Regions from separate parts of the Alteromonas sp. KC3 genome, predicted to be linked through region 4. Evidence: predicted binding sites of a transcription regulator. Region 4 holds the regulator's gene; each other region holds the start of a gene.
What was found. Region 4 encodes sigma-54, which starts transcription at its own class of promoters, with help from an activator protein. Its sites were predicted from a motif close to GTTGGCACGNNNNTNGNNT; they were not measured.

Region 1 (2,197 bases), 300 kb from region 4:
CTCGAAAAGCAGTGCGGTATTGTATTAGGTGACAATAAACAGTACTTAGTACGAAGCCGCCTTGCCTCTTTGCTTTACAAGCATAAGTACGAATCTGCGGATGAACTCATCGATGTTGTTGTGCGCGGATTTGATCGCACACTTCTGCAAGGTGTGATCGATGCAATGACCACAAACGAAACGTTGTGGTTTCGAGATAATTACCCGTTCGATCTTCTCATCAAGGATTTATTGCCAAAACTCGCATCTAAGAATCAGAAGATCAGGATCTGGAGTGCGGCATGCTCTTCCGGCCAAGAGCCATATTCTATTGCCATGTCAGTACTTGAGTTCCAGCGTCAGCGGCCGGGCGCTCTGCGTGCTGGCGTTGAAATAGTGGCGACTGATCTTTCTTCTGAAATGCTTAAGAAGTGCGAGCAAGGTATCTATGACGAACTTTCACTTGCTCGTGGTCTTTCTGCGCAGCGCCGTGACACTTTTTTTGAGCAACACGAAACAGGCCTGATGCAAGTGAAGCCTGAAGTTCGGCGAATGGTTTCATTTCGAAGTCTTAATTTGTTGTCAAGTTATGCAGGTCTTGGCCGCTTCGACATCGTTTTTTGCCGCAACGTCCTTATTTATTTTTCACCTCAAGTTAAACAGCGAATACTGCAACAAATTGCCGGACAGCTGCAAAGTGATGGCGTACTGTTCCTTGGCGCTTCTGAATCTATAAGCGCAGCGAGTGATATCTATAGCATGGTTAAGTGTCACCCTGGGCTCTACTATCAAAAAAAATAAATATTAATATGGGTTTGATTAATAAGTGTTTTTCTTCTAATTAAACCCGTTTTCTTACTTTTCTTTCCCCGTCAAAAACACATTTTGGCATCTGCTTTGCTAAATAATCTTCAAGAAAGCCTAACCGCAATCAAAAATAAGTATCGATGACGTGTGTTGAACTTCCACATACATCACATGCTTAGAAGAGACTTTTTCATATCTCATCTTGTGGGCAAATAAACGCCAAGCCAAAAGATGAACACAGAGAAAGCAATACGAGTAAGTCAGAGGTCGATTTATGGCAATTAATTTAGACAAATTAGTAGGGTTTCACGAATCCGCGCTCAAGATACGCACAGAGCGTATGGAAGTGATTGCGGGCAACCTTGCCAACGCCAATACACCTGGCTACAAAGCCAGAGATATCGATTTTAACAAAGCTATGCAGTCTGCAATGAAAGAAAGTTCGGGCGGCGTCTCTTCTCACTCTTCAGGTGGTCTCGTTAGGACAAATTCTCGCCACATAGGCGGCAATTCAACGTCAGTAGCGGCAAATTTTGACATGAAATACCGAATTCCGACTCAACCTGATACGGGAGACGGGAACTCTGTTGAAGTACAAGCCGAAAGAAATCGATTTTTAGATAATGGGTTGCGCTATCAAGCAAGTCTTGAATTTTTGAATGGAAAAATTAAAGGCATGAAGAAAGCGTTAAGCTCTGGAGGTCAATAGTCATGAGTCTTTTTAATGTAATGACAATATCGAGCACAGGTATGGAAGCGGAAAATGTGCGCTTAAATACCACTGCAAGTAATATCGCTAATGCGAATTCGGTGAGCAGTAGTTACAACGAGACCTACCGAGCAAGACACCCTGTGTTTGCAACAGCGCTTCAAGATGCCATGCGTGATCAGTCAAAAGGTACTGGCGTGCAGGTAAGAGGTATTGTAGAGAGCGATGCGCCACTGCAAGTGGAATATGCACCAAATAACCCAATGGCAGACGAGAATGGCTACATCTACAAGCCGAACGTCAACATTGTGGAAGAAATGGCTAATATGATGTCGGCATCAAAAGCTTACGAGACAAATGTGCAAGTTGCAGATACAACCAAACGAATTTTCCGCCGCGTGCTTCAACTCGGTCAAGGGCAATAATCTGCCGCTTGGTTAATGTGAGGATAAACCAGTGAATACCATAAACAATACCGGCTTAAATACAGATTTGTATTGGCAAGAAGAGACGGTGAAGATTGCCGACGGGACTGAGCAGCAGCTATCGCAAGAAGATTTCTTTGCCATGCTGACTGAACAGCTTGCCAATCAGGATCCGACCGCACCGGTTGATAATGACCAAATGGTTGCTCAGATGACATCTTTTACCATGGCTGATGGCATTTCACAGCTAAATGAAAAGTTTGAGTCGTTCGCTGCT
Region 2 (2,197 bases), 1.8 Mb from region 4:
AAGCATTACCGGTGCTTCGAATCCTGGAACTAGACGCTTGTATGAGTTAGTAGAAGCGTTTGCAAACGCGTTAATTGCACGCGCGTGCTTGATGATACCACCGATGTAGTAAAGTGCTTCTTCAGAAAGGCCTGCGTACTTGTCACCCGCGAAAATGTTCACGCCATCTTTAGAGATAGACTGGTGGCAGTGCATACCTGAACCGTTGTCACCAACTAGAGGCTTAGGCATAAAGGTAGCCGTTTGGCCGTATGCGTGCGCAACGTTGTGAACAACGTACTTGTAAACTTGGATTTCGTCAGCTTTCTTAACTAGCGTGTTGAATTGACAAGCAATTTCGTTTTGGCCAGCAGTTGCTACTTCGTGGTGGTGCGCTTCAATTACAAGGCCCATCTCTTCCATAACCAAACACATTGCCGCACGGATGTCGTGTGCAGAGTCTACTGGTGGTACTGGGAAGTAACCGCCTTTAACGCCTGGGCGGTGTGCCATGTTGCCGCCTTCAAACTCTTCACCAGAGTTCCATTTTGCTTCTGAAGAGTCGATCTTGTAGAAAGAACCCGCCATGTCAGTGTGGAAGCGAACGTCGTCGAAAAGGAAAAACTCTGGCTCTGGGCCAAAGAAACATGTGTCACCGATGCCAGTTGATTTTAGGAATTCTTCTGCACGACGAGCAACTGAGCGTGGGTCACGCTCATAACCTTCCATTGTAGAAGGCTCAACGATGTCACAACGAATGTTTACTTGTGTTTCTTCAGCAAAAGGATCTACTACGCAGCTTGTTGCGTCTGGAAGAAGAACCATGTCTGATTCATTGATGCCTTTCCAGCCAGCAATTGAAGAACCATCGAACATTTTACCTTCTTCGAAAAACTCTTCATCAACAACGCTCGCAGGAATAGATACGTGTTGTTCTTTACCTTTCGTATCGGTAAAACGTAAATCTACAAACTTCGCTTCACTTTCTTTAATCAGCTCTAATGCCTTTTCTACTGACATCGTGTCCTCCAGGTTTAATGTAAAAATGCGGAATGATCAGCTTCACCCCAACAGTGGAAAAAGTGAAAGCGATTATCATGCCATCTATATGTATGCCGTATTTTGTGGCATCGCACGAAAAGCATCACTTTCGAATTGAAATATTTGCACTATGTTGGTGCAATATTGCACGGTTATGGTTCATGTTGTATGTTGCCGCCGTGATTTAGACTAGATTACTTTATGAACGCTTACCACCCAAAATGCTAAAATGGATGGGTAAAGCAGGAAATCTTTAGTGGAGTTAAGGTTTCGCATCTATTTTTTAAAAAAAGATGCGCAAACGTCGTGGTTTTTCTGTACAATCCGCGCAAATTTTTCTATCTGCATTTTTTTGCAACAAATCTACTGCATACTTTTTCATTTCGAAATAAGTCGGCATCGATTTACACAGGCTCTATATAAGCATGAATACCACTGATATTAGTAAATTGCGTAACATCGCAATCATCGCCCACGTTGACCACGGTAAAACAACCCTGGTAGACAAACTGTTACAGCAGTCTGGCACACTCGAGTCTCGAGGCGAGCAAGAAGAGCGCGTAATGGACTCGAACGACATCGAGAAAGAGCGTGGCATTACCATCCTTGCGAAGAACACCGCGATTAACTGGAATGACTACCGTATTAACATCGTAGATACTCCAGGACACGCCGACTTCGGTGGTGAAGTAGAGCGCGTTATGTCAATGGCCGACTCTGTACTTCTACTTGTAGATGCGCAAGAAGGTCCAATGCCACAAACGCGTTTCGTTACGCAAAAGGCATTTGCTCAAGGTCTTAAGCCTATTGTTGTTATTAACAAAATCGACAAGCCTGGTGCACGTCCTGATTGGGTAATGGACCAAGTATTCGACCTATTTGATAACTTAGGAGCAACAGATGAGCAGCTAGATTTCCAAGTTGTTTACGCTTCTGCACTTAACGGTTGGGCGTCATTGGATGCAGATACCAAAGAAGACGATATGACGGCGCTGTTCCAAACTATTGTTGACCAAGTGTCTCCACCAGATGCTGATATCGACGGCGCGTTCCAGATGCAAATCTCTCAGCTTGACTACAACTCATATGTGGGTGTAATCGGTGTAGGTCGTGTTAAACGTGGTTCTGTTAAGCCTAACCAGCAAGTTACTGTTGTAACTGCTGACGGACAAAAGCG
Region 3 (2,197 bases), 2.2 Mb from region 4:
GATTAATTGAAATGCGGTTAAGTTCCATAACAAAGTTTTGCGTAGCGTTATCGTGCGTTGGTGTTATTAGTACGGCGTCAGCGGGATATCGGTACAACTATAATTACAGCCAGTGCGGCGGCAGCAGTACCCAAACAAGCACAGCCGAATGCAACTCGCCTCTTGGCGAGAATGTTTACAACCTTGTCGACCATGGCATCTTCGAAAGTACGTCTGCTAATTCATCTAATGTGGCTATTGGTGGCGTCAATGTAGCAGTAAGCGGATGGGCAGATACCTACGGCTATAATGACGATATTGTTGTGGGTGCCGATACCTACAAAATTTCCGATAAGTATGGTTACGGTGTAACCAACGAAGATTGGGAGTCGGCATATAACTCACCAGATCACGCTATTGATAACGTAAATACTCGCAACGGTAACTGGCAAGATTTCGACTTCGTATTATTTTCATTTAGCGATGATGTAACTCTACAAGGCGCTAATTTTTCGTGGGCCTATAGTCAGTATGACACGCAGGTGTCGATAGCGGCTCTTGATAATATAAGTTCACTAACATCAGGCAGCAGTACTTGGAGCGATATCGTAGGCACTGCGATCACGTCTTCCTATAATGTTGAAAAATGCGACTCTACCGATGAACATCTAAAATATAAGTCTGAATTCGCGCTTAATACATCATCCAAGTATTGGCTGGTTGGTGCATACAACAAGGTGTTTGGTGATATAGGTGGCTATTCAAGCAATGATGCATTTAAGCTAACTAGCATCGGTTTTTCAGTTAGTGATAAAACTCCACCTCCGGATAGCACAGCAGTCAGCGAACCAGGTACACTGGGACTACTATTCGCCTCAGGTCTTATTGTTATGTGGAGAAGAAAAAAGACTCTGATTTAACTATTATACGAAAGACTAAAACTGGCAGTTCTACACTGTCAGTTTTTTTTACTCTTCATTAATCACCCATTCAAAAAAGACACAAAAACTCAATAATAACAACAACAAAAAAACTGGCACGATTTTAGCTAACCAGAGAACTATTACTTCTTTCAAATATTCCGTTGTAGAGTTTTACTAAATGAACAAGCTGTTAAAACTATCTTTATCTTCATTACTTGTTGTTACCTCACACGCCTCTCTTGCTGATGATTCAATGCTCGAACAGTACACTTACGACATGATTGCACAGAATGTATCGAAGGGGTTTGAACCTACTGCGAGCTCGATAAAAATCAACGGTTCAGATATTTACGTTTCATATACTACGTGGGCGGATACAGCTGCGTCTTACAACGACAATGATGATCGAGTTGTTAGACAGAACGGACTAGACTATAGCCAAACATATGGCCTTGCAATGACAAACAAAGACCATGGGGGTGGCCTTAGTGACTGGCATACAATCGATAATAACCAAGACGATTGGAAATTTGATTTTGACATGGTCTTATTTTCATTTAGTGAAGCGGTAGCACTTACAAACACCAAATTTAATTACCTGACTGGTGCTGGTAATGAAAACCAACTTACCGTTGTTGGGTTTGATAATATTGATATTTTCAAAAATGCATCTAGTAGTGTAACTACGTGGACTGATATTGCAGCGTCTTCTGCGATTACATCAATTACCCACAAGAATATTTCCACTAATCCGCATAATCTTGGTAATTACGAAGTAACATATCCAACTTCACTCAAAGAAGCTAAATATTGGCTAGTAGGCGCTTACAATACATACTTCGATCCGAATAATGATGAAACTTCAATTTCAGGCTCTGGTTTTAAGCTGGCTTCATTAGGCATTTCTCAACGCAACGAAACTCCTGATGTTGATGTTAGCGAGCCTGGAGCATTTGCTCTAATGAGCCTTGGAGTGGGCTTACTTCTTTATCGTCGCAAGCGTCGCGTTTAATTGTTTAAAATTAAACAGAAAACACGTATCTTTAAAAGGTGGCTTTAGCCACCTTTTTTTATACATAAAAATACCATTTTCAGGTGGAATCTCAGGTAATCATGGATATCTCATACAAAAAAAGACGCTTTGCGAAAAACGCTTTATTTTCTATTTTCACTACAACATTTTTAGCGCTGCAAAGCCCGATTAGTTTTGCAACAACGTCGGAAGATTATGAGAAAGCACTCACCTCATTTAATAACAACGCATACGACGAAGCATACATTCACCTTAAAAACAG
Region 4 (2,197 bases):
TAATTAACTACTAGTGCTTTTTAAGTTTTTCCTTATGCTTGATTACCTGCCGGTCGAGTTTATCAACCATGCTGTCAATCGCCGCATACATGTCGGTATTTTCTGAGGATGCGAATACTTCAGCGCCACTTAAGTGAACTGTCGCTTCTGCTTTTTGGTTTAATTTTTCAACGTTCAGGATGACATGCACATTAGAAATGTGATCAAAGTGACGTTCAAGTTTGCTGAACTTCGTATCGACATAATTACGCAAAGAGTCGGTGATTTCGACATGATGACCAGTAAGGTTGATTTGCATATTTCGTCTTCCTTATATTATTAAGCCCGTTAAATAAGGCTCTTGCGTTGGTTCGACGGCGGGATCGATAACGATTCCCGGTACTTTGCTATTGTCCGCCGGGCAACTTTAATGCCTTGCTCGGCCAACAATGAAGCAATCTTGCTATCACTTAGTGGTTTACTGGGTTTTTCAGCTGCCACCAGTTTTTTGATCAATGCACGAATGGCGGTTGATGAACATTCACCACCTGACTCCGTTGCAACATGGCTAGAGAAGAAATACTTCAACTCGAAGATGCCACGAGGGGTATGCATGTATTTTTGTGTTGTCACACGTGAAATAGTCGATTCGTGCATATCTACCATTTCTGCGACATCATTTAATACCATTGGTTTCATCATTTCTGGGCCATGTTCAAAAAAGCCCATTTGTTGCTGCACAATACAATTTGCTACCTTCATCAGTGTGTCGTTACGCGACTCTAGGCTTTTGATAAACCACTTGGCTTCTTGCATGTGTGAGCGGATAAATTGTGAATCGCTACTGTTCTTTGCACGGCGACTCATTGCGGCATATTGTTGATTGACGCTAAGTTTTGGCAGGCTATCAGGGTTCAGCTCAACCACCCAACGGCCATTCTTTTTGGTAACCGATACATCTGGAATAACGTACTCAGGTTCTTTAGTAACTAAAGCACTACCTGGGCGAGGATTCAAGGTTTGCAGCAAACGCATAGCCTCGCGAAGCTGATCTTCTTTCAATCGGCTCTTGCGCATTAAGGTGCGGTAATCTTTGCTGCTCAGCAAATCAGAATAGTCTTCTATTAACTGCTTTGCCTCGGCAAGCCATGGTGTATCATCTGCGAATTGGCGAAGCTGTACCATCAAGCACTCTTGTGGGGTGCGCGAACCAGAACCAATGGGATCGAACATTTGAATGCGCTTTAATACACATTCTACTTCGTCCATTTCAATGAGTTCCTCTTCATCTTCGCCAGAGGCTTCTTGCGCGTTAACCGCCTCTAAAATCTCTTCAAGAGTAACGGTTAGATACCCTGACTCATCGATAGAATCAATGATAGCCATTGCAATGGCACGGTCGGTGTCAGAAAAAGGGGTGAGGCGCATCTGCCACAATAGATGTTCTTGTATGTCCTCAGTCGTTTCACCTTGGAAAATTTGTTCGTCGTCACTGGCAGGTCCTGGTGCCGGCGCAGACGATGCTGAATAATACTCATCCCATGTGCTATCGATTGGCAATTCGTCTGGAAGATCATTTTTTTCTAGTGCATCGCCAGCTTCCAAAGTATCACTTGATGCAGTGGCAGAAGCTTCTACCCCACTGTCATCATTATCGATGTTATTTTTTTCAAGCTGAGGCTCGTCGTGGCCTTCTTCAACTTCTAATAGCGGGTTTGAATCCAACGCTTCTTGAATTTCTTGTTGAAGATCGAGCGTAGAAAGCTGCAACAGTTTAATGGCCTGCTGCAACTGAGGTGTCATGGTGAGTTGTTGGCTAAATTTTAGCTGTAAAGATGGTTTCATCTACGTCTTATTTAAATGCTCTAAATTGAATATACCTGAGCGAGATTGAAAAATGACAATCCGGTTACACTAACTATAGCCTGAATTGTTCGCCTAGGTATACATCCCTTACTTTTTGATTACTTAAAACCTGTTCCGCAGTTCCTTGCGCAATAAGCTCGCCATGACTCACAATGTACGCTTTTTCACAAACATCCAATGTTTCTCGTACGTTGTGGTCAGTGATAAGGATACCGATACCCCTATCTCGAAGATGTTGAATAATCTTCTTTATATCATTTACTGATATTGGATCAACACCAGCAAAAGGTTCATCCAATAAAATAAATTGTGGTTTAGCTGCAAGGGCGCGCGCAATTTCCACTCGGCGGCG

Region 1: flgB (flagellar basal body rod protein FlgB) is a predicted target of sigma-54. The motif match lies at 864-882, and genes of this name have one in related genera.
Region 2: glnA (glutamate--ammonia ligase) is a predicted target of sigma-54. The motif match lies at 1,066-1,084, and genes of this name have one in related genera.
Region 3: xdp1 (exosortase-dependent surface protein XDP1) is a predicted target of sigma-54. The motif match lies at 1,012-1,030, and genes of this name have one in related genera.

What each region holds. Positions count from the first base shown of each region.
Region 1 covers NZ_AP024235.1:1,101,829-1,104,025, forward strand. The annotation lists gene JN178_RS04880 (CheR family methyltransferase) at 1-780, shown strand, start outside; gene flgB (flagellar basal body rod protein FlgB) at 1,061-1,495, shown strand; gene flgC (flagellar basal body rod protein FlgC) at 1,498-1,920, shown strand; gene JN178_RS04895 (flagellar hook assembly protein FlgD) at 1,952-2,197, shown strand, end outside.
Region 2 covers NZ_AP024235.1:3,567,633-3,569,829, reverse strand. The annotation lists gene glnA (glutamate--ammonia ligase) at 1-999, opposite strand, end outside; gene typA (translational GTPase TypA) at 1,446-2,197, shown strand, end outside.
Region 3 covers NZ_AP024235.1:2,962,304-2,964,500, forward strand. The annotation lists gene xdp1 (exosortase-dependent surface protein XDP1) at 12-899, shown strand; gene xdp1 (exosortase-dependent surface protein XDP1) at 1,081-1,914, shown strand; gene prsT (XrtA/PEP-CTERM system TPR-repeat protein PrsT) at 2,016-2,197, shown strand, end outside.
Region 4 covers NZ_AP024235.1:800,445-802,641, forward strand. The annotation lists gene hpf (ribosome hibernation promoting factor) at 11-298, opposite strand; gene JN178_RS03570 (RNA polymerase factor sigma-54) at 328-1,824, opposite strand; gene lptB (LPS export ABC transporter ATP-binding protein) at 1,898-2,197, opposite strand, start outside.